3 regions of the Lysinibacillus sp. DFXJR4 genome follow, and region 1 is predicted to be linked to each of the others. Evidence: riboswitches for the same ligand, from Rfam matches in the RefSeq annotation. Region 1 holds a riboswitch; each other region holds the start of a gene.

Region 1 (7,579 bases):
ACCATTTAAGGTCTTTTTCGCAATTTCTTCACCATCTGGGACAGAAATAATAACGTTGACGCCTCGCTTAATTTGAAAATCGTCAAGAACACCCTGTACAGTGCTATGAATCATTTTACGAGGTACGGGATTAATAGCCGCTTCTCCAACTGGGACAGGTAAGCCAGGCTTTGTTACCCGCCCGACACCAATCCCACCATCAAGATGAATGCCAGGTGTATCGGCCCAGCTCACCGTGCCAATAATAAGTGCTTTATGTGTAGCATCTGGATCATCCCCAGCATCCTTTATGGTTTCACAGCTTACCGTATTGTTTTCAAACGTACAATTTTCAATAGTAAAGGTTGCATCTCGCCCAATTGGCAAATGAATTGTACTAGTTTCCTGCTCTTCATTTGTAATTAGTGCTAGCAATGCTGCCTTTGCCACCGCAGTTGCACAGGCTCCCGTTGTATAACCGTGACGCATGTCCTTGGGATCCTTTTTCGGCTTCCGCTCCATTATTTTTTCGCCTGTTCATCCGCTAAAAGTGAAATGGCATTCAAAGCGGCAACCGTCACTGTACTACCGCCTTTACGGCCAACATTCGTAATATACGGAATACCTTCTAATTTTAATAATTCCTCTTTTGACTCTGCTGCAGATACAAAGCCAACTGGCATACCGATAATTAGATCTGGTTTTGCTAAGCCTTCTTTAATTAAACGGATTAACTCTAATAATGCAGTTGGTGCATTACCAATGGCATAAATTCCACCTTCATGTAATTTAGCAGCTTTTTGCATGGAGATAATAGCGCGTGTTGTATTTTGTTTTTTCGCTTCTACTGAGACATCTTCATCTGCGATATAGCAATGTAGATCCCCACCATGCTTTTGGAAACGTTTTTTTCCTGAGCCACTTTCGATCATTTGCACATCAGCAATCACATGGCGACCTGCAAGAATAGACTTGATACCTGCCTCAATTGCCCCTGGAGTAATAATAACGCTACGACCAAGCTCAAAATCAGCAGATGCATGAATAATACGACGAACAACCTTCCACTCATCCTCTGAAAAATCATGCTCGCCCATTTCTTCTGCTATAATTGAAAAACTGTAATCGTAAATTTTATCCGGATCTACCGTTAAAGGTTTGAAATCTGTTTTAAAATCCATCTGAATTGCCTCCTAAAGTGTGTGTTGTACTGCCTGTAGTACTTCTGTAAATGTAGAATATTGCTGGCCATACTTTATATTTGGTCTTGCAATTAATATTGTCTCAATGCCACATGCAAGTGCTGCCTCTAGCTTTTCATCCACTGAGCCAACCTTGCCACTTTCCTTCGTAATCATCAAGGTCACATCATATTGACGAAAGAGTGCTTCGTTTAATTCCTTTGAAAAGGGTCCCTGTATAGCGACTATGTCCCTTTGTGCCACACCAAGTGCCTCACATTTCTCCATGTTATCGAGTCTAGGTAGCATACGTGCAATCACTCTTGTATTCTCCAGACCATGTAAAACCTTCGTAAATGTCGCAAGCGTTTTACTGCCTGTTGTTAGCATTATGACACCACGTTTTTCTGCTGCTAAGTGAGCAGCCTCCTCATAATCTTTTACTACTGTTATAAGAGGATGAGAATAATGTTCATGCGCGCGTTCATAGCGAATATATGGTATATTTGCTTGCTCCGCTGCTGCCATGGCATTTTTTGAAGCTTCCTCAGCAAAAGGATGAGAGGCATCTACAACTAAACGATAGCCTTGTTCTGTCATAATTGCTGCCATTTCCTCAGCTGTTAACCGTCCAACTAAATGAGGTAGACCCACCTCAGCAAGGCTAGAGGCTGCAGACTCAGTAACAACTGTTGCTGTTACCTGATAGCCTGCTGACTGTATTTCAAGAGCTAAGTTTCTGGCATCACTTGTCCCTGCTAACATGAAAATCATTTCACAGACTCCTCTTCATGGTGGTGGTCATGTTCGTGATGATGATCATGGTGGTCGTGATCATGGTCGTGGTCATGATGGTGATGATGATGCGCATGACCATGCACTGCTGCATAAGCTCGATAGTTTTCTAAATCCTGCATACCTGTTGATGTCCCATTTACAGCCTGCTCAATACGCTCAAGTAGCACATTTTGCAAGCGTTCATGATACCCAAAATAGTCAGCAATTTGAATATCACACTCTGGAAATTTGTCGTTAAATTGTTGACACATACCATTCATGCGTTCCATTAGGATACCCGTGAATAAAAAGTATGGAAGCATAATGATCTTTTTAGCACCTAGCTTAACACAGCGCTCAATTCCCTCTTCGACACGAGGATCCGTTACCCCCATAAAGGCACTTTCTACATATTTCACAGGCAATTTTTCCCACAGCAGACGTGTAATTTTATAAAAGTCTCCATTTGCATATGGGTCACTGCCGCCTCGTGCAATTAATAATATAGCTGTATCCTGTTGCTCCTCTTCAGCATTGAAGCCGATTTCAGCTAAACGATCCTCTAAAATTGCAAATATCTCTTCATGGACACCGATTGTTTGACCATATGTGAATGTAATATGTGGATAATGTTCTCGCGCATGCTCAATTTCTGCCGGAATATGTAGCTTTGAATGTCCAGCATGAAGAAGAATGATTGGAATCACATGCACCTCTGTTGCACCCTTCTTGACACAGTTTGTTATACCCTCTTCAATGTTTGGAGAAGCAAACTCCAAGAAACACGTTTCTACTAAGAAGCTATCATCAATACGAGGTGCCATTTGCTCGATAAATGTACGCACCTCATCATTTCCTGCTGCTAAACGGCTCCCGTGGCCGACAAATAAAATTGCTTTCATCTCATTACTCCTCACTAGTCACCGCATGGAGCGGGCTCTACTTTTATTTTTGAAGACATGTCCTGATACGTAAAATGTAGAATCTTTTTCACACGCTTAAAATACTTAAACAAACGTTCATTTGGATGGGCATTTGCTTTATACTCTTCGATGATGTCCGTAATGAGCGGAATAAGTTGTTCAGGCTCTAGTCCCTCTACAACTGGCTGTGCAGCATGCGCTGTACGACCAACTGGCTTTGCCCCAATAAAAACATCGAACTTACTTTTACGATAAACGATGCCAATATCATCAAATACTGCTCGATAGCATGCCATACCACAGCCATTAAAGCCAATATTCAACGTTTTCGGTAAAGACATTCCGCCAAGCTGCTTCTGAATCTCCTCGGCATATGGAATCGAATCAGCCTTTTCCCCATAACAGAAGTCACAAGCCTTTAATGATAGTACATCCCCAATCGGAGCCAGTAAGAATCCAACCTCACGTAGCTTTGCTGTAATTTTTTCTGGCCCCGTTGTTGGAATTTTTAAATGGATTTGATGGTCTGGCGTGTATTCCATCGTTCCATCCTCCCCGACAACCTCTGCTAGCGTCATCATCTGTTGCGGGGTGAAAAATTTATTGGCTACTCCTGGGCTCACAGCTAACTCAAAGATAGATTCGATTTTTTGTTGCACAAGCTTGGGTGTTGCCTTTACCTCACTTGTTCCGTTGACCATCGCTAAGGCTGCTGTCGCCATCTCAAGTGAAGTTTTTTTTTGTTTCGGATTAGGAGAAATGGCTAAACTGGGTTCGATGCGATTAGCGTTGGGATCTGCCGCAAAGTCATTGCGTGCCTTCCCTGTTTCTTGATTCATTGCCCATGGTTCATTTTCTTCCCTTAAACGTTGGTGTGGACGTAATGGCTGCTTCTCCTCTCCAAGTGTGTATTTACGCTGATAGCCACGTGGTGTAATCATTTTATTATCATAGAAAAATGTTGATGAATTTCCGATAATAACCGTTGTCAGCATCCCAATATCATGCTCTAGCATTTCTGCTAAAGTTGTCATGGTAACCTCCTGACGGTCACGATAAGCGCTTTTAACAAGTCCCACTGGTGTATCAGGTGAACGATATTCTAATAAAATTCGTTGGGCCTCCACAATTTGTCTTGTACGTCGACCACTTTTTGGGTTATACAGTGCAATCACAAAATCCGCCATCGCTGCTGCTTCCACACGCTTCGCAATTAAATTCCAGGGTGTTAGGTGGTCACTTAAACTAATCGTACAAGCATCATGCATAATTGGCGCTCCTAGTAAACTTGCACATGAGTTGATAGCAGAAATACCTGGAACAATTTCTACCTCTACACCAGTTGCCTCCGTCCAACCAAGCTCGATTAATACCTCATACACTAAACCTGCCATTCCATATACACCAGAATCACCGCTGGAAATAACGGAAACAATATTCCCAGCCTCTGCTTGGCGTACCGCTTCCTGTGCACGAGATACTTCCTCCGTCATACCCGTACTAACAATGGATTTTGCATTCACTAAGTCCTGAATTAGCTCTACATATGTTTTATAGCCTATGATCATATCACTCTGTTGTAATGCCTCTACAGCCCGATGTGTAATATGATTAAAATCACCAGGCCCAAAGCCAACTACAAAAATCTTTCCTTTTTGCGCCATTTTTGTTACCCCTCTTTCACCTTTTCGATGCCTTTAATGGCTGTTGTTTGTGCTGTGCGCTGTAATGTGCCCTCACGAAGCGTAAAAACATGTTCATGGTGCAGTGACTCATGATGTAAATCCTGCACAAGTGCCCTCGCATGTTCAGTTGTTGGCACACGGTACCAATTCCCTTGCGGATAAGCAATGACAACACATGCATCCTTACATCTGCCATTACAACGTGTCCGGGTTGTATGTATTTTTTTATCAAGTGCCTGCAACTGTATCTCATCACGAATGGCTTGCGTAATTTCCTCTGCTTCTTTTTTCATACAGCTACTGCCATTGCAAATAAAAAGATGTGTCTGCATCCCCTCTAAATTCCAAGTAGTCATCGTTGTTCTCCCCTCAATACGTTTAGGAACAAGAAAAACCTTTACTCTAATCGAAGAGTAAAGGTTTTGTAGAAGCCAAATAAAGTCGAATAAGATAGGTATTCGCCTTTGCTTCAACTTCTCCCTCCGAAAAGTTTGCATGCATCATTCCATAAGCAGGTTTCCTGACTTAAGCTTCCATTTACTTTCGCGCCTTCCCAAGTTTGCACTAGTGGCATTTGCGATTTCATCAGCTATTACAGTAGCGGGGGCTGTATTGGACTTTCACCAATTTCCCTATTATCTTGAAAATATTCAAGCACTTATGTATGTTTTTATATCAAATTTGTATGTTTAACATGAATTTAAAACTGTCTCTATCATATCTTAAAATTTTAAAATTTCAATATTTCTCTCTAAAATTGTGACATTTTCATTAAAATTTCATCAAAAAATTCGTAGAAAAAAGAAAAATTTCTCTTTTATTTTATCAGAATTTTCTAGATTGTACCTCAATTTTAAAAATTTTTTTCTAAAAAAAGATAGCATCATGATGGAAAATTATGTTACACTTTGTCGTGAAATCTCACAACTTCATCTTTTTTCGGTGCGAAGTGCTTATCATTTCGCTTAAAAGGGAAGCCGGTTCAAGTCCGGCGCGGTCCCGCCACTGTACTAGGGAGTTTTATAGAGAATGTCACTGTCCAACGGATGGGAAGGCCTATAAAATGAGGAACTAAAGCCAGGAGACCTGCCGAAAAGAATGTGAACGTTTCAACCTACGAGGATAGGTGTGCGGCTTAGTAGAATCGAATTCTATTTGTTTTAGCTATGCACTTTTCCCTAAGGAGAAGTGTTTTTTATTTTTCGCACGCTAATTCAAAAACTATATGTAAGGAGGAGAAATTTTGAAATTCTCAGGCTGGAAGCTTAGTTATTTCTTATTGGCATTTTTATTTGTGCCAAATCGTGCATTCGCCATGCATATAATGGAGGGCTTTTTACCAATTGAATGGGCCATTTTCTGGTGGGTTGTATCTATTCCATTTATTATTTTAGGATTACGTTCAATTCGTAAAACGATCGATGCAAACCCTGAAACTAAAATGATTTTAGGACTATCAGGTGCCTTTGCCTTCGTCTTATCAGCATTAAAAATTCCGTCAGTAACTGGAAGCTGCTCGCATCCAACAGGAGTTGGACTTGGTACAGTTCTTTTTGGTCCATTAGCAATGAGTGTAATCGGAACAATTGTATTATTATTCCAAGCTTTACTTTTAGCGCATGGAGGGCTTACAACTTTAGGAGCAAATGCCTTTTCTATGGCAGTAGTTGGTCCAATTATTGCTTATTATGTATTTAAAGGCTCTCAAAAAATGGGTCTTTCATTTTCTGTAGCTGTGTTTTTAGCTGCTATGCTCGGTGACTTAGGTACATATATTGTCACTTCTGTTCAATTAGCTCTTGCTTTTCCTTCTGAGGTTGGTGGCTTTATGGCGTCATTCACAAAATTTGCAGGTATTTTTGCATTAACACAAATCCCTCTTGCTGTTAGTGAAGGGATTTTAACCGTAGTTGTGATGAACTTCTTGAAAAAATACAATGTGAGCGAATTAAAAGCATTACGTGTTTTTTCAACAAAGGAGGCACATTAGAATGAAAAAAAACTTATTACTGCTAGCTATCGTTGTGTTATTAGCAATTATCCCTCTATTCATTCAAAAGGGTGCAGAATTCGAAGGTGCAGATGGTGAAGCAGAGGCAGCAATCGGGGAAATAAATGCTGACTACGAACCATGGTTTGAAAGCATATGGGAACCACCAAGTGGAGAAATTGAAAGCCTATTATTTGCACTACAAGCTGCAATAGGTGCTGGATTTATCGGATACTTTATTGGCTTAATGCGCGGCAAACATAAAGAAGGTTAAGTATGTTACTCATTGATAAGTATGCATATATGAATAAGCTAGCGTCTGTTCATCCGCTAGAAAAAATGTTGTTTTCTTTTGGACTATTATTATTGTCGCTTATCATGAGAGATGAACGAATTTCACTCATTACATTTATTGTAATGAGTGCTTTTATCATTATAGGCGCTAAAATCCCTGTGAAATATTATTTAAAACTATTATTGTTACCCGGATTTTTTTTACTATCTAGCTTACTATCTATTCTAATTTCAATAGCTCCGGCGGCTAACGAATTACCTGCACATATTTGGGCATTTTCTTTCAATGATTGGACAATTTTTGTTGGCAATGCAAGCTTAGTTACAGCAAAGCAACTTTTTTTCATCGTTCTTGGCAGTGTCAGTTGTTTATATTTTTTAATCCTAACAACATCTGTACAGTCTATTTGTCATGTGTTACGACAATGTAGAATTCCTGCCTTGTTTGTTGAACTAGTGGAATTAACATACCGATTTATTTTTATTTTTTTAGACAGTATGCAAAAAATTCATCTTGCTCAGCAGGCACGACTTGGTTATCATTCACCTGCCCAGTGGCTACGCTCTATATCTATGCTTATTGCTGCATTATTTGCTGAAATGTTCCAACGAAGCCGCGAACTTAATAATGCCATGCAAGCACGAGGTGGCGAAACGGTCTATTGGCAGGAAAATGCAACCTATAGCATGAAAAACTGGCTAGGTATTGCAGCTATCTTACTATTCCTCATCGTGTACGGAGGGTTTTTC
Region 2 (7,579 bases), on a different contig from region 1:
CAATATCGTCTAGTCCCGCTTGAATTTGCCAGTCTGTAAAGTAATAGCCAATATCACTTACACCGCAAAAGCTAATCCAGTTAGAGATAGAGCGTTGCGTAACAGCCGCTTTAAAACGGTTTGTATGGCTAACAATCCAGTTAGTCATAAAGCCACCATAGCTGCCTCCTGTCACGCCAAGTCGGTCTTGATCAATAAATTCATACTGTTCCAATACATAGTCAACAGCAGCCATAAGGTCTTGATAATCATTGCCACCATAATCACCTCGGACTGTATCAACAAATTTTTGACCGTAGCCGTGACTACCGCGAGGATTCGTATATAGTACCGCAAAACCTTGTGCAGCAAGTATTTGAAATTCGTTAAAATAGGTATGGGCATACATTGCGTGCGGACCACCATGGATTTCAAGAATAAGTGGATATTTTTCCCCATCCTCATATCCGATGGGCTTCATTATCCAGCCGTTTACTTTCCAGCCATCTGCCCCTTCATATTCAATAGCTTCTGGAACAGATAATATTTTTGATCTTAAAAACTCTTCGTTAACTTTAGTGAGCTGTTCCTTTTCACCAGTTTTCAAATTGACGTAAAATAGATCACCAGGATTTGTTGTAGTGCTGATGGCAACGACTGCTTTATCATTTTGTGAATCAAGTGAAAAACCATAGACATACTGATTATCATGAATCGCTGGATATATTTCTCCAACAATATTTCCAAAATAAATGGCTGTATTTCCGTGATCTGTCACTTGGAAGTAAAAGCTATGACTATCCTTCATCCATTGGACACGTGGAGCCACGACATCTTGTAGATAATCTCCAACTACAAAATCACCGACAGGAGCGTCAAAATCACTTGTTACACCTGTTAAATTACTCTGCTCCAAATCATATATCCATAGCTTTGCTTGTGTAGCGTTTTCAAATTCTCTCTCACTTCCAAGAAAAGCGATGTATCGACTGTTCGGGGACCATGAAGTTTGGTAGAACATCCCCTTTCCTTCTGTTAGTTGGCGCGTTTGTTTTGTTTCTACCTCCAATAAATAAATATCATTATTGAAAGAAAAATCTACATCCTCTGTTAAATCAGCCGAATAAGCCAGATATTTTCCATTTGGTGACCATGTATCCAAATGGAAATGATGGCTTCCTGTCGTCACTTGTTCCAGCTCCCCTGATTCAAGATCGACAATGGCAATGTGAGTATATTGATCCATATCGATAAATCCAGCAGCATCTGATTTATACTTCATGTTGTCAACTTCAAGAGGTTTAAGTTCTTTTTCCTCTTTCTTAACATCTTCTGCTTTATCACAGATATCTTCATTTTTACCAAGCTTTACGGAGAAGGCAATTTTCTTACCACATGGAGACCATACAGGTGATGTCGCACCGTTTTTACAATGCGTAACTTGTTTGGCCTCTCCACCTGTTTTAGCAAGCACAAAAATTTGTGGCTTGCCAGTTCTCGTTGATACAAATGCAATTTTGCTGCCATCAGATGACCATACAGGTGAATTCGTTTTATCATCACCAAATGTCCATTGTAGAGGGTTTTTTTCAGTCAAATTTATATAAAATAAATTAGATACATAGTCATTCTTTTTTTCATCAATACAAGTTTCTACATAAACTACTCCTTTTCCATCAGGTGATACTTGTGGATTTGATACTGATTTTAATCGATATAAATCTTCTGGTTGAATCCCATGTTTCACTGTTATTCGCTCCTTCTTGTTGAATTCTTACATAGTATTTTATTTCGATACACTAAGTATTTTCCCTGCTTAAAAGAAAAAATTTTTTAAGCCTATGTAATCTTTTATATGTGAAGAAGTATTTTACAATGACGAGGTTTCTTACAAAGTGACACCATGCTTGATAAGACTAGTTTTTAGAAATCAAACGCTATATCCCAATAGTCAGCCGTTTTTGTTCTACGATAAAATTTATAAAAAGGTTCATTTGGTCGAGCATGCTCTTTGTAGAGTAAAATAATTGCATGGAGATAGCTTTCAATATGGTTAACAGGAATCCGTTTAGCAAACAATGTCCCCGCTTGAGCTTTTGCCCCCATCGGCACCGCTCCTAAATAAACATCAAAGCTATCCTTTTGATAAATGAGGCCGATATCATCATAGACAGCATTATAGCAAGCCGATGCACAGCCATTAACATTTAAGCGTAATCTTGATGGAACTGCCATCCCTTCTAATGAATCATATAATTGCTCTGTTATTGGGGCTGCCTCCATTTTATCGCCATCACAGAAATCACATGCCTTCATGGCAACAATCGGACCTTGCTTTGCCACGTATAGACCTGCTTTTTGTAGCTCATTTATAGCTTCTCCTAGACCAACAGTAGGAATTGATAATAATATACTGTAGGATGCAGAGTATTTAATAGCACCAGTGTTTCCAACGACCTTTGCGATTATTTGAAATTGTGTTGGAGTATAATGCTTATTAATAATTCCAGGGCTTACCGCAAGGCGAGTAAATTCTCCCTGATGATTTAGCTTTTCAAAGGTTTTCTCTGGTATGTTCATATTAAATGCATTCATGTATAATATCTCTCCTTATGAAAAAGGAGCCAGCAAAATGCTAGCTCAAATTTTAAAAGTTATCTGGATAAAAGCCTTTTGCCAAAATTTGAATCGCTTCTGCGGCACGGACACCTTCAGATGCTGCAGATAATGGTAAAATAACAAAATGTTCGTTTTTCACGGCTTCTGTTTCTTTTAACGCTGGGTCATTCTTTAAGAAATTAATTTTTTCCTCAGCAGATGTCTCCCCATAATCAATGACAACTATCACCTCTGGATCACGTGCAACTGCATCTTCTTTTGAAACAGTTGTCCAACCTGCCTCCACATTACCAAAAATGTTTTTACCCCCAGCAATCGTTACCAACTCATTCATAAAGTTTTGCGCTGCTGTAAAGACTTCCTTATCACCGCTATCAAAAACTAAAACAGGTAACTCTTTGCCATCCTGTGGCAATTTGGCACGAATATTATCTACATCTTTTGTCATTTGATCAATTAAAGATTCTCCACGATCTTCGACACGGAATATTTTTGCGATATTACGAATATCTATGAAAATATCCTCTAAAGTTGGTTTTGTCATATTGGACGCTGTATGTAAATAGGTGTGAATTCCTAATGTCTCAAGCTCTTCAGGAGTACCAACACCTTTTTCACCAAAGGCGCTTTTCCATCCCCCATATAAAAAGTCTGCCTCTGCATCAATAACCTGTTCCTTTGTAGGATATTGGTCAGCTAATACAGGTACTTTATCGTAAGCAGCTTGGAAAGGCTCATAAATTTTATCATCTAAATAGGCTGTACCAACCATTGAATCCTCTAAGCCTAAAGCTAGCATAATTTCTGTTACATGTTGGTTTAAGCTAATTGCTTTTTTGGGCGCCTCTTTATAAACCTGTGTTGTCCCATTATTGTCAATCGTTACTTCTGCCGTTGCCGCTTGCGATGGTTCAACCTTCTCCCCTTGTGCTGCTGATTCTTTATCTTCCTTCGCACTGCATGCACCTAAAATGGCCATCAATGCCAGTGCAAAGACAAGCCACACGCTGTTCCATTTCTTCATGTCCTTTTCTCCTTTGATGTTAAATATATAGTAAGAAATCAGTTGACTTCTTTACTACCATGTTTTTGTTATGTACAGTGTAATAAATTGATAAAGGGCATAAAAAAATCCCCTTGTTTCCAAGAGGTTCGCATAGTGAAATAATGGCTTTTGACCTGATTCACTATCCCCATCCTCGTGGTTAAAGTAAAGAATAATATTGGCAGGTATCCTGGCTTAGGTTCATCATCTATACGCCTTCCCATAGGTTGATTACAGTGGCATTTTGTATAGACTCCCCATTTACAGTTGCGGGACAGCATCGGATTTGCACCGATTTCCCTTTTAAGCAAATGACTAAGGCCATTTGCACCAATATAAAGGTATTATTGATTGTTATAAATATTATTGATAGACTAGCAAAAGAAATTTCTATTCGCAATCTCACAAAAAAATCCATTTACTAATTATCTTTAATATTATAGCACTATTCTTACATAATCGAGAACTATTTTACATTAATTATTTTTCATAATCAGTTGATTTGGAGCACAATTATGACATATTCATATTTCTTGAATTCAACAAAATTCTGTTACAATAAAATGGACGGATTTATAGAAACGAGGATTATTTTATGCATAAAACTATTGGAGTCCTTGCTCATGTGGATGCAGGAAAAACAACATTCTCTGAGCAATTATTATTTCATACAAAAAGTATTCAGGCTCGTGGGCGGGTGGATCATCAAGATACATTTCTGGATAATCATGAGCTGGAGCGTCAACGTGGCATCACAATTTTTGCTGAGCAAGGTCGGATGACAATTGGCAACGATACCTATACATTAATCGATACACCAGGACACGTCGACTTCTCCCCTGAGATGGAGCGTGCGATTCGTGTTATGGATTATGCCATCATTGTGATTAGTGCAGTTGAGGGGTTACAGGGGCATACAGAAACAGTCTGGCACCTATTACGTCAGTATCACATTCCAACCTTCTTTTTTATCAATAAAATTGATCGTGAAGGTGCAGCGGTGGATAATGTTATGGCACAGCTTCAAAAGGATTGCTCTAAGGACGTACTACTAGTAAATGAAATGTTCCATTCGGATTATATTCCTTCTAACATAATGGAATGGCTAGCTGAACGTGATGACAATCTTTTGGATGCTTTTCTTAATGAAACATTAGATAGTGGTAGCTGTTTTACCCAACTCCAAGCGATGATTAAACAGGAAAAGGCATTTTTGTGCTTTACTGGCTCAGCATTAAAAGATATCGGCATAAAGGAATTCCTTGCACAGCTCCCGCTGCTTACTGAAACACATTTCAATGCTGCTGCACCATTTCAAGGTGAAGTCTTTAAAATTCGACACGATGGCCATCAACGTTTAACTTTTATTAAGGCATTACAGGGAACCTTGCATATTCGAGATGAGTTTTCTTTTGGAGACGTAACCGAAAAAGTGACGGAAATAAGGTTATATAACGGACATCGTTATGAAGCCGTACAGGAAGTGACAGCTGGCGAAATTTTTGCTGTAAAAGGGCTTAGCTTAGCAAATATTGGTGCAATCCTCGGAAGCTCTAGTAACCCACAGCCCTATGAGTTAGTGCCAACTCTTCAGGCCAAAGTACAATACAAGGGAGACCAGCATATAAAGGAAGTCTTAAAAATCTTTCGTATCCTTGAAGCGGAAGAGCCTTCATTACGTGTGATTTGGCATGAAAAATTTCAAGAGATTCAAGTACATATTATGGGGGTTATCCAGCTTGAGGTCCTTATTGAAGTGCTAAACAAGCGATTTTCACTAGCCATTTCATTCGGGGAGCCACAGATATTATATATGGAAACAATTGCATCAACTGTTACAGGATATGGTCATTTCGAACCTTTAAAGCACTATGCAGAAGTACATTTATTAATGGAGCCAAGTGCACGCGGTACTGGTATTACATTTGTCAATGCATGTCATACGGACGATTTATCCGTTGGGCATCAACGACTGATTGAAAAGCACTTATTCGAGCGCGAACATCATGGATTACTAACAGGCTTTCCCGTAACTGATATTCGTTTTACGCTTTTAACGGGGCGTGCACATATTAAGCATACCGACGGCGGCGATTTTCGCGTGGCCACATTCCGAGCATTACGGCAAGGGCTTGAACAAGCGGTGAACATCCTTCTGGAGCCCTATTACCGCTTTAAGTTAAAAGCATCTACCGATTTTATCGGCCGCATAATGACAGATATTCAGCAAGCATCCGGTACATTTGACCCTCCAGTTGTTTCAGAAGAGGATGTCATGATTACTGGTCGTGCTCCTGTCGCGACATTTATGAACTATAGTACGACCTTTGCGGCCTACACCAATGGTAAGGGTGTGCTTTCTCTACAATTTGATGGCTACGATAAATGTCATAATCCGAACGAAATTATTACTCAAATCGGCTACAATAAAAATGCCGATCCTGAATATACATCCGCAAGTATTTTTTGTGCAAAAGGAAAAGGCTATTCCGTTCCATGGCATGAGGCACAAGCAGCAATGCATTGTATCAAATAATTTAGAAAAGTAGAAACAGGACATGTGGAATTGATACCATGTCCTGTTTCTGTACTGCAGATTCTATTAATTCTGGTTTCGAGAGGTATTGATTAAACTGAGCGGATTTCTCCTTGGCCTGAGCAGTTTTATGGCTTGCCTGAGCGGGTTTCACTTGAACCTGAGCGATTTTTGGGATGACCGGAGCGGGTTTCTCCTGTACCCGAGCAAGTTTTGGGATGACCGGAGCGGGTTTCTCCTGTACCCGAGCTATTTTTTGGATGACCAGAGCGGGTTTCTCCTGTACCCGAGCAAGTTTTGGGATGACCGGAGTGGTTTTCCCATGTAACTGAGCTATTCTTGAGCTGACATGAGCAGTTTTCTCTTGAGCCCATGTTGTTCTTGGATTAAATAGAACAATTTCCACTGACCTGAGCAGCTGCTTTTTTCTATAATGCCCATACATTTTGCCTTGTGTCTTTGAAAGGGCGATAAGAAGGTTCTACAACAGCATAGCTATGGGAATTCGAAAAGTCTGTTAACACTTTGCCTGGTCTACTTTTCAAAAGTTGCAAATTATCAATTAATTCCAGCAATAGCTCATGACCATTACCACGTGGATGCCAGTTTAAATGATAATCATTTAGTTCCTTCACGGCTTGTAAAAAATGCTTATACTCACGTTCTACTAGACTAATAAGTTTGTTATCCTGAGCAATTCGTGATAAATCTTCCAAATAAGTTTCATAAAAGCGCATCACAATTGAGCACAATAAATCATTGACACGAGCAGCACTTAATACAGGCTTAGGCTCTACAGAAAATCGTTCTAGATTTGGTTTAGAACGGGTTGAATCGATACGTGTAATTAAATGATAAAGCTCGCCATCCACCTCATACACAATTGGATTTGTTGGCATATACATCATAAAGCTATTTGTTTTCGTTTTCAGGTTCTCTGCTATCTCTGCCCTTGCGAAAAGATGTCCATTAAATTCCTCATTTTGAATCCAAATAATATCCTTATTATATAAAATTTGTTCAAATAGTCGCTGATTACTAATAAGACGGGTTGCAAGTAATTGATCAACAAGTGATTCCACAACCATTCTTGTTTTTGCTTGCTTGGCAACTTCAGTGCGTGGCTGCTTACAAATTTTCATATCCTCAATGTGCGTTTCCTGTGCTGACCATACATGAATATTCGTCATATGTGCATCCTCTTTTCGTACATATTTTCAAAACGGAAGTCATCAGTAAAAAAAGGATTTCCTTCATATTTAGAGGAAATCCTTCAATTTATTGTTTTCGTTCATCACAAAAGGTCAAACGATACCCAAATCTAAATGTATGGGAACTCATCCACATACCTTTATTTAATTTGGGCGTTTGACGTACTGTGACAAACAGAGCATTCTGTT
Region 3 (7,579 bases), on a different contig from region 1:
TCAGAAGTAGGATGGGGGTTAACGCTTCGTTCCTGCTCCTGCATCTGCTCGAATTTTTCAACTGTTTGAATATTACATGCTATTAAAAATATTGCTAGCAGTGATATTAGTGAGAAGTGTAAACCTTTTCTCATATTATTCTTCAATTACCTTTAAGAAGTTGACATACATTTTAGCTGCATGTGCGCGTGTAATAAAATTAGTAGGATTAAACAAACCATTTGAGCCCTGGGCAATATCAAAATCATATAAGAAAGTGATTGCTTGCTGAGAATTCTTAGTTAGCTTCGCAATATCATTCAGGGGTGCAATATTTTTTGGTTTATAAGGCTTACCTGTTTTATGTGTAAAGGCATTAGCTAGCATAACAGCTAGTTCCTCACGTGAAATTGATGAGGAGGGTGAAAATTTATTGGACTTTTCTACTAATATATTGGCATCGTAAGCAGCAGCAATTTCTTGTTTTGTTTCCTCTTTATATGAGTCAATGTCCGTAAAAGGTGCATTTCCTGAACTTGTTAAATGAAGAGCGCGCACTAAAATCGATACAGCTTGTACACGAGTTAAATTGTTATTTGGCTTAAAAGTATTGTCCTCATAGCCCTTTAGTAATCCTTTAGCTACTGCGGCTTCGATATCAGCCTTTGCCCAATGAGATTGTGTATCCTTAAAGCTCACTTTAGCAGGTGAAACTGTAGATTGATTTGGCTGAGCTGGTGTTGATGGATTATTATTTGGCTTTTTATCAGATGTATCATATAGCTTTGTTTTGCCTGCAAGCAGTCTGTTATACGCTACTAATGTATAAGAAGCCTGCTCTGTTGCCATGCCGTTAGCTACAGATTCAGTTAATACATGCTTGAAGCCACCATCTTTTGCATTATAGAAGGTGAAAAAGCTTTCAAATAACTTATTAAAACGCTGATCTTTGTTGGCATCAATATTCAAGCTAGCAAGTGCTGTAATAATTTGTGCAACACTTTCTAAGTTTGTTATTCCCCAGCTCTGATAGCTACCATTAGCTCCTTGCAAGTTTTCTAATGTATCAAGTGCTTTATTAATAGATGCCTTAACATCCGCTCTATCTTTATAAGTTGAAAGAGCTTGAACAGCCATTGCTGTCATATCTGGATCGGCTTTCGCTCCCGTTAAATTCCATCCACCGTCAGGCAATTGCTTTGCTAGTATGTGCTGAATAAGCTTTTCGCGTGTCGTTGTGGCAGTTTTAGGAAGCTCGAAGCCCCATGTATCTAAAGCAATTAATGCGAAATAAGCACCATTCGGCCCTTGCCATACTACATTGTCAAAGTCACTTAATTTTTCAACTATATTGTAGCCACCTACATTTGTAGGGTCTTTTCCGATAGCAGTAAGTGCAATAATTAAACGGGAATATTCAGTATATTTACGTTTGTGTAATTCACCTTTTACTAATTGTACATGCTTTACGACATTATCATAATATTTAGCGTAATAGTCTTTCGAAACATTATATTCACCACGTGCAAGGGCAATAATAAACCACTCATCACCAAAAGAAGGGTTTGGTGCTTTATTTACGATAAACTGCCCTGTAGTCTGATACGCCTCTGCCGTTGATACCTGCTGTGCAGAAACTGGAACCGCAATAAGCAACAGCGCAAGTAGCATGATCAGCAATGATAATCTTTGTTTCATTTGAACAACCTCCATTCTATAAAAAGGGACTAACCCAAAAGCGTAAGCGCTTAGGTTAGTACGGATGATTACATAATGTCTGCGATATTTAACGTACGTTTTAGAATCTTCGCTGTTTGCCCTCGTGTTAACGAAGCACCTGGATCAAATGAGCCATCCGGTTTTCCTGTCATAATATCCAGACTATTTAATAGCTTGATATAAGGTAAGTACTCAGCACTAATTTTGCTAGAATCATTGTAATAAACCTCTCCCTTTGCTTTCACATCGGCATTTAGATATTCTAAGATTCGTGCCATAAATGCTGCGCCTTGCTGACGTGTAATTGGTGCCTCCGGATTAAATGTTGAGGCCGTTGTACCCTTCGTAATACCTGCTTCGTACAGAGCTTGGATATCCTTTGCATACCATTTGCCGTCAGTATCACTGAATGGATTTTCTCCTGTTGCTTGTAATCCAAGTGCACGGCTAATTAATACTGCAAATTGTGCACGAGTAATTGGTTTATTTGGCTCAAAAGTTTCGGGAGTTGTGCCTTGAATGACAGAACGACTCGCTAAAAATTCGATTTCTTCTTTGTTTGCTAAATGTGCAATATCATTAAATGTGACTGTTCTTTCAGTTACTATAAATGTGCCACTTCCTTTTAAGAACAGAACTATTTTGCCGTTCACAATTTTATGTGGTACTGGCTTGTATTCATCACCAACAAGCTGTAGAACAACAGTGTTAGATTTTACTTCGAAAGCAGCTAAAGTAACCTTTAAGTAATCTTGCTTTATTGAAAGTGGTTTTAATCTACCGTTAGTAGCTTCTATGGCAAAGCTAACAGTAAATTGGTTGCCTTCTGCATTTGTTGTCATAGAGGCAATAATTTTTTCATTTTTTGCAAGTTCAATGTCTGATAGAGCAGATATTGAAATGTCTATTTGGTTGCCTTTTTCATCTTGAACCACAATTGTTTTACTTTGATTTTTAAGATGTTTTTGAATATCATCAAGTGTTAATGCTATCTCTGCTTTATCATTTTTAGAATTTACTTCGTTTTCTTCGATCACTTTATTGTCTTTATTTTCTTCCTTGTCCGTTGTTTCTTTTTCTTCTTCCTTATTTTTTTCATCTAAGATGTCTTTGCCCTTTTCAGGTGTTTTCTCTACATCTTCAACATAACCGCCAATATCTTTTCCTAAGTCAAGCGTGTAAATCCATTCAACGGTGTCGTTTGGAGACAATGTGTAATTCGCCGCTGAAAATGAAGGGAATACGCCATTTACACGGTACATCCAACCGCTTAAAGGGCCACGATCAAATTCATAAACACCTGCAATTCCGTCAATATATGTTCCGTATTCTGTTTGACGATAGCTTAATGCTACACCATTTTCAGCAGCTACTCTTTGCAAAACGTCAAAAACGGTTTCACCAGTAAATAATTTTGTTGTTGTTGTTTTTAATGGTACTTCAGAAGATGAAATTTGAATGGAAAATGTTGTATAGCCAATTTCCTCTTTTTCAGCAGGAACGGATGGCTGATTACAATTGTTACCAGGAGAGGAAGGCTCATCATCATCACTACCATCCTCGCCACCAGGCTTAGTCGGCTTGTTTTTCGTGTCTGACATATTATAGAGCGGTGTTTGTCCGCTTAAAAGACGGTTGTAAGCTGCTAGAGTATAGCCAACTTGAACTGTCGCCATACCATCTGCTTTTGTTTGGCTTTGAACATGTTTAAAGCCACCGTCACCAGAGCTAAATGTCATAATATTAGCAATCACTTTATCGAATCGTTTATCTTTATTTGCATCAATGCCTAAGCTAACAAGTGCTGTTATAACTTGGGCAGCGCTTTCAGCAGCTTCCGGGCTGCCCGCTGTCGAAATATAGCCACCTTTAGCGGTTTGGATAGCTACTAATTGAGCGATTGAGCGATCAGTTACAGCCTTTACTTGTGGATTACTTTGATATGGTGCTAATGCTTGAAGTACCATCCCTATCATATCAGGATCAGGATCAGTACCGCTCCATGCAAATCCGCCACCATTTTTTATTTCCTTTGATAAAATATTCTGAATTAGTTTATCACGTGTTGTTGTCGCAGTTTTAGGTAATTCAAATCCCCAAGTATCCAGTGCAATTAATGAAAAGATAGACGAGTTGACACCAGGGCTTGTAGCAAAACTCAAATCTGATAACTTTTCAACTAGATTATAGCCAGCTACATCTCTCGGATCTTTCCCAATTGCTGTGAGAGCAATTATAACTCGAGCCCAGTCTGTTGCTTGAGTGCCTATTTCCCCATTTGTTGCTTTTACATGATTAACGAGATTGCGATAATATTTATCATAATAAGTTGCATATTTTGCAGTATGATCACCACGAGCTAATGTTAAAATAGTCCATTCAGAGCCATAAACGGGCTCATATGAACCTGACGTCAAGTAGTTCGCAACAGCATTGTATATTTCAACTGTTGTCGGTTGTAGTTCAACTAAGCGCTTTTGTAAAGCTTCTAGTTGGGTATAATTTGTTACTCTGCTTTGATGTGCAGGTAATAGCTTATCATAAGCTTGCTGTGCTTCAAGAACTTTTAATTGGTCTGCCCAAGTAAGTGCCTCTACAGTAGGAAGTGCATTAATTTTTTCGATAACCTGTTTAATATCATCCTCTGCATTAATCATTTTCTCCTTTTCAAGGAGGTCGTTATAGTTTGATACTCCTTTGGAGGCACCAGGTATATTGTTTGGATTAGCTAACTTTTTCAAAGCGTCTTTTGCAGTTTTTAATTGTTCTTCTGCTAATGGGCTATTTATATCAATAGCATCAATTAACAGTTCAACATATCGAACTTCTTTTGCAAAAAGGTCTTCCTTATTGGCTACTTTTTTTTGTTCTGCTGTTGGTATAGCAGCATATTTTTTTCTTGCATGATCGAGTTGCTCTTTTATGGCTAAATCAATTGTTAAATCTTCTAATTTAGGAAGCGCATCGATAACAAGAAATACATATTTAACTTGTCTTGCTGCAAGTTCTTGATTAAATACTAGTATATCTGCTGGATCTGTTATTTTTTTTAGATCTCGATAACCAGATGTTTTAATCAGGGAATTATATCTTTCACGAACTGCATCTAACTTCATATCCAATTCATCACTTAAAAAGTTTATATCTTCAGGTGCAGGTAAAGCGTTGCTAGGATCTTGCATATAATATCTAAAATAGGCAATTTCTTTTTCTAGTAACTGAAAAAAATAAGGTAGTTTATTATCGGAGATTAAAAGAGTACGAGCCGGAGCTTTTACTTTACTATCTAGTACTCGTGCTTGCTGTAATAGCTGATAGGTTGCTTCATCGGCTCTTTCGATTGTAGGTAGGGCGATAATAAAATCTATTGCCTTCCGTGCTTCGGGTGAAATAACATATACAATAACTGTTTTAGATCCACCATCTAATTGGGCGGTAATGACTGTCTCTCCAATTGCCTGAGCTATTACGCTCCCATTTGTGTCAACTGTTGCAATTCCAGAGTTGCTTGAAGACCATGTAACTGTGGCACTATCATCTGTTGTTGCGTTAGTGGCAGTAAGTTGAAATGTTTCTCCTACTAATAATAGTAAAGGTTCCTCAGTGTTTAGCTGAATATCGCTAATTGCAACGGGCGCATTCTCTACTAATGGAGCTAGTTCCGCTGCATCTTCTAATGGTATAAGATCATCTAATTCAGCTTCTTCATCTGTATGCGGTGCTTTTTCCTGTTCTGTTAAATCCTCTACATCTATTTCATTCTTAGACTTTGTAGCATTATCCTGCTCTTCTGAATCATCGGGTTCAATATCATTGATGTTTGGAGTAGGATCGAGTAAATCCCCTTCAAAATGCTGTGCCTTAATTGCAGTGACTGGAGAAAATAGCGATACGATTAAAATAAAAATAACTGCTATATGTAGCTGCTTTTTCCATATAGTCATATAAACACTCACTTCCTTTATAAATAATTAAATACTGACAAGCTGAATTAATTCATCTTGTCAGTATCCATTTATCTAGCTATTGTACTTTTACTTCAAGTGGCTCACTTGCTGAACTACCGAATAAAGCATTAGCAGAGGCTGTAATGGTAATAGTACCTGCTTGTGCTTGACCTGCAAATGTAATAACAACTTGTTGGTTTGCATTCATAGTAACTGACTGAGCTGTTAATGCTGTTGTCCCTGTGTTAATTGTCCAGTTTGCTAAATTAGAGCCGTTTGGTGTCGTAAATAAATCACCAGTTAAATTTACCGTAACGGATGGATTGTTATCATTTACTGCAATTACACTTGCTGTTTCTAATTTAGCCCATGTAGTGTAATAAATATGAACGACATCATCAGCCTGTAATTGATATTCAGCTAATCCAAAATTGGGGCTATATCCATTTACAGTGTAGACCCAGCCATCCCAACCATTTAAACTGCCTGCCGCAAGTCCATCAATTGATTGAAGATATGGACCATATTGAGTAGAAACTACTACATAAGGAATACCCTCGGCATCTAATACTTGCTCTACAAGCTCTAGTGCAGTTGTCCCTTCTTGAACATTTACTGTTGTTCCTTCTAAAATTTCATGGCATGAACCAGTACCGCATAAACCTTTTACTGATAACTGAACATCAAAATCTGCTGATTGTGCTTCTTGACTTACAGGCTGTAATACTGCTGCACTGGCTGATGGTGTTACGAGCGAAAATGCTAAAAGTAGGACTAACACTAAATGCCACCATTTTTTGAAACGAACCATTTGTAAAACCTCCTATTTTTATTATTTCGTGAATGTTTTTGCAATTAACTCGAAAATAAAAAGATGCTTCTCCAAAATGGGGAAGCATCTAATGGAAAACAGAAAAAAGGCGCAAAAACGTAGTTTGCCTGTCCGTCTATTTGCCGTAAGTTCTCCTAGCTTCCGAAGAGAGTTAATACGATGGAATAAAGGCAGGTCTCCTGGCTCGTGTATCCTATTCAGAACCTTCCCATCTACTGAAGGCATTTTTCCTTGTTCGACAGTGGTATTTTCTGTAGTCATCTACACTTACAGTTGCGGAAACAGCTTCGGCTTTAAACCGAATTCCCTATTAAGCTCTTAAAAGAGCACCTTTATACTGCAATTGTTATTCACTTAATGTTAATTCTAGCATATATTTCTATTTTTCAAAATAGTTTAACAAAAAGAATTATGCTTTATAGAAGTAGTAAGCTTTAAAAGAGGAAGTAAACGTCTAGTATCAATATTACTATGCCTATTAAAAAGCAAAATGATAACACAAATAGATAGATAATATAAATCGTATAATAGAGAGTGAGCGGGCAAATCATATCCAAAAAGGGTTTATCCATTTAAATATTAAGCAAAACAAAAAGCTGCACAGTTAATGGCAGCTTTTTGTTTCATCTGTTTTCAGCAACGTATACGGTGATTGTGATAAATAATAAGCGGTGAGTCCCGTATATAGCTGTGTCTTTCACTTAATCTATCCATCTTAGCTTTATAAATTTTTTCTTTTGTATTCTTAGTACTCTGCAGCAATTGCTTGATAGGCTGAAGTATAGAAGTCTTCAGGCTTTTTGCTGTTTGTTTCTTTTTATAAGGTTTGCTACCGTACTTGAATGGTTGTCATTGCAGATGCTTTAATCGTCTGATGCTGTGGGGGCGCTTTTGGTTCAATCAGTAATGTTGAGTAGTATGCATCAGCAATCGTAATTAAGTACATGACAAAAAGTAATTGTTTTGTTCAATAGTTCAAAAATGTTTTTCTCCTTTTTAAGTGCAATTCATTAAAAATGTATACTAGTAATACGGGCAACCATTAAAAAGGTTTCAACCATACTTAAATATTTGTAAAAAAGTTATCTCATTTAAAATGTTG

The links. A riboswitch is a leader RNA that binds a small molecule or an ion and turns the genes downstream of it on or off. The one in region 1 is predicted to bind cobalamin.
Region 2: it holds a riboswitch for cobalamin, as region 1 does, so the genes downstream of both, AC2CGN_RS07730 (ABC transporter substrate-binding protein) here and AC2CGN_RS13155 (energy-coupling factor ABC transporter permease) in region 1, are expected to answer to the same signal.
Region 3: it holds a riboswitch for cobalamin, as region 1 does, so the genes downstream of both, AC2CGN_RS09020 (DUF4430 domain-containing protein) here and AC2CGN_RS13155 (energy-coupling factor ABC transporter permease) in region 1, are expected to answer to the same signal.

The regions. Positions count from the first base shown of each region.
Region 1 covers NZ_JBXUNW010000005.1:99,172-106,750, reverse strand. The annotation lists gene AC2CGN_RS13185 (cobalt-precorrin-5B (C(1))-methyltransferase) at 1-501, opposite strand, end outside; gene AC2CGN_RS13180 (precorrin-8X methylmutase) at 501-1,160, opposite strand; gene cobK (precorrin-6A reductase) at 1,173-1,934, opposite strand; gene AC2CGN_RS13170 (sirohydrochlorin chelatase) at 1,931-2,839, opposite strand; gene cobJ (precorrin-3B C(17)-methyltransferase) at 2,854-4,524, opposite strand; gene AC2CGN_RS13160 ((2Fe-2S) ferredoxin domain-containing protein) at 4,530-4,901, opposite strand; cobalamin riboswitch at 5,039-5,221, opposite strand; cobalamin riboswitch at 5,469-5,653, shown strand; gene AC2CGN_RS13155 (energy-coupling factor ABC transporter permease) at 5,789-6,535, shown strand; gene AC2CGN_RS13150 (energy-coupling factor ABC transporter substrate-binding protein) at 6,537-6,809, shown strand; gene cbiQ (cobalt ECF transporter T component CbiQ) at 6,812-7,579, shown strand, end outside.
Region 2 covers NZ_JBXUNW010000001.1:1,506,942-1,514,520, reverse strand. The annotation lists gene AC2CGN_RS07740 (S9 family peptidase) at 1-1,732, opposite strand, end outside; gene AC2CGN_RS07735 (precorrin-3B methylase) at 1,903-2,574, opposite strand; gene AC2CGN_RS07730 (ABC transporter substrate-binding protein) at 2,627-3,622, opposite strand; cobalamin riboswitch at 3,807-3,993, opposite strand; gene AC2CGN_RS07725 (GTP-binding protein) at 4,239-6,179, shown strand; gene AC2CGN_RS07720 (hypothetical protein) at 6,181-6,585, opposite strand; gene AC2CGN_RS07715 (hypothetical protein) at 6,608-7,369, opposite strand; gene AC2CGN_RS07710 (hypothetical protein) at 7,458-7,579, opposite strand, start outside.
Region 3 covers NZ_JBXUNW010000002.1:198,982-206,560, reverse strand. The annotation lists gene AC2CGN_RS09035 (DUF4430 domain-containing protein) at 1-134, opposite strand, end outside; gene AC2CGN_RS09030 (S-layer homology domain-containing protein) at 136-1,677, opposite strand; gene AC2CGN_RS09025 (S-layer homology domain-containing protein) at 1,746-5,642, opposite strand; gene AC2CGN_RS09020 (DUF4430 domain-containing protein) at 5,722-6,456, opposite strand; cobalamin riboswitch at 6,630-6,826, opposite strand.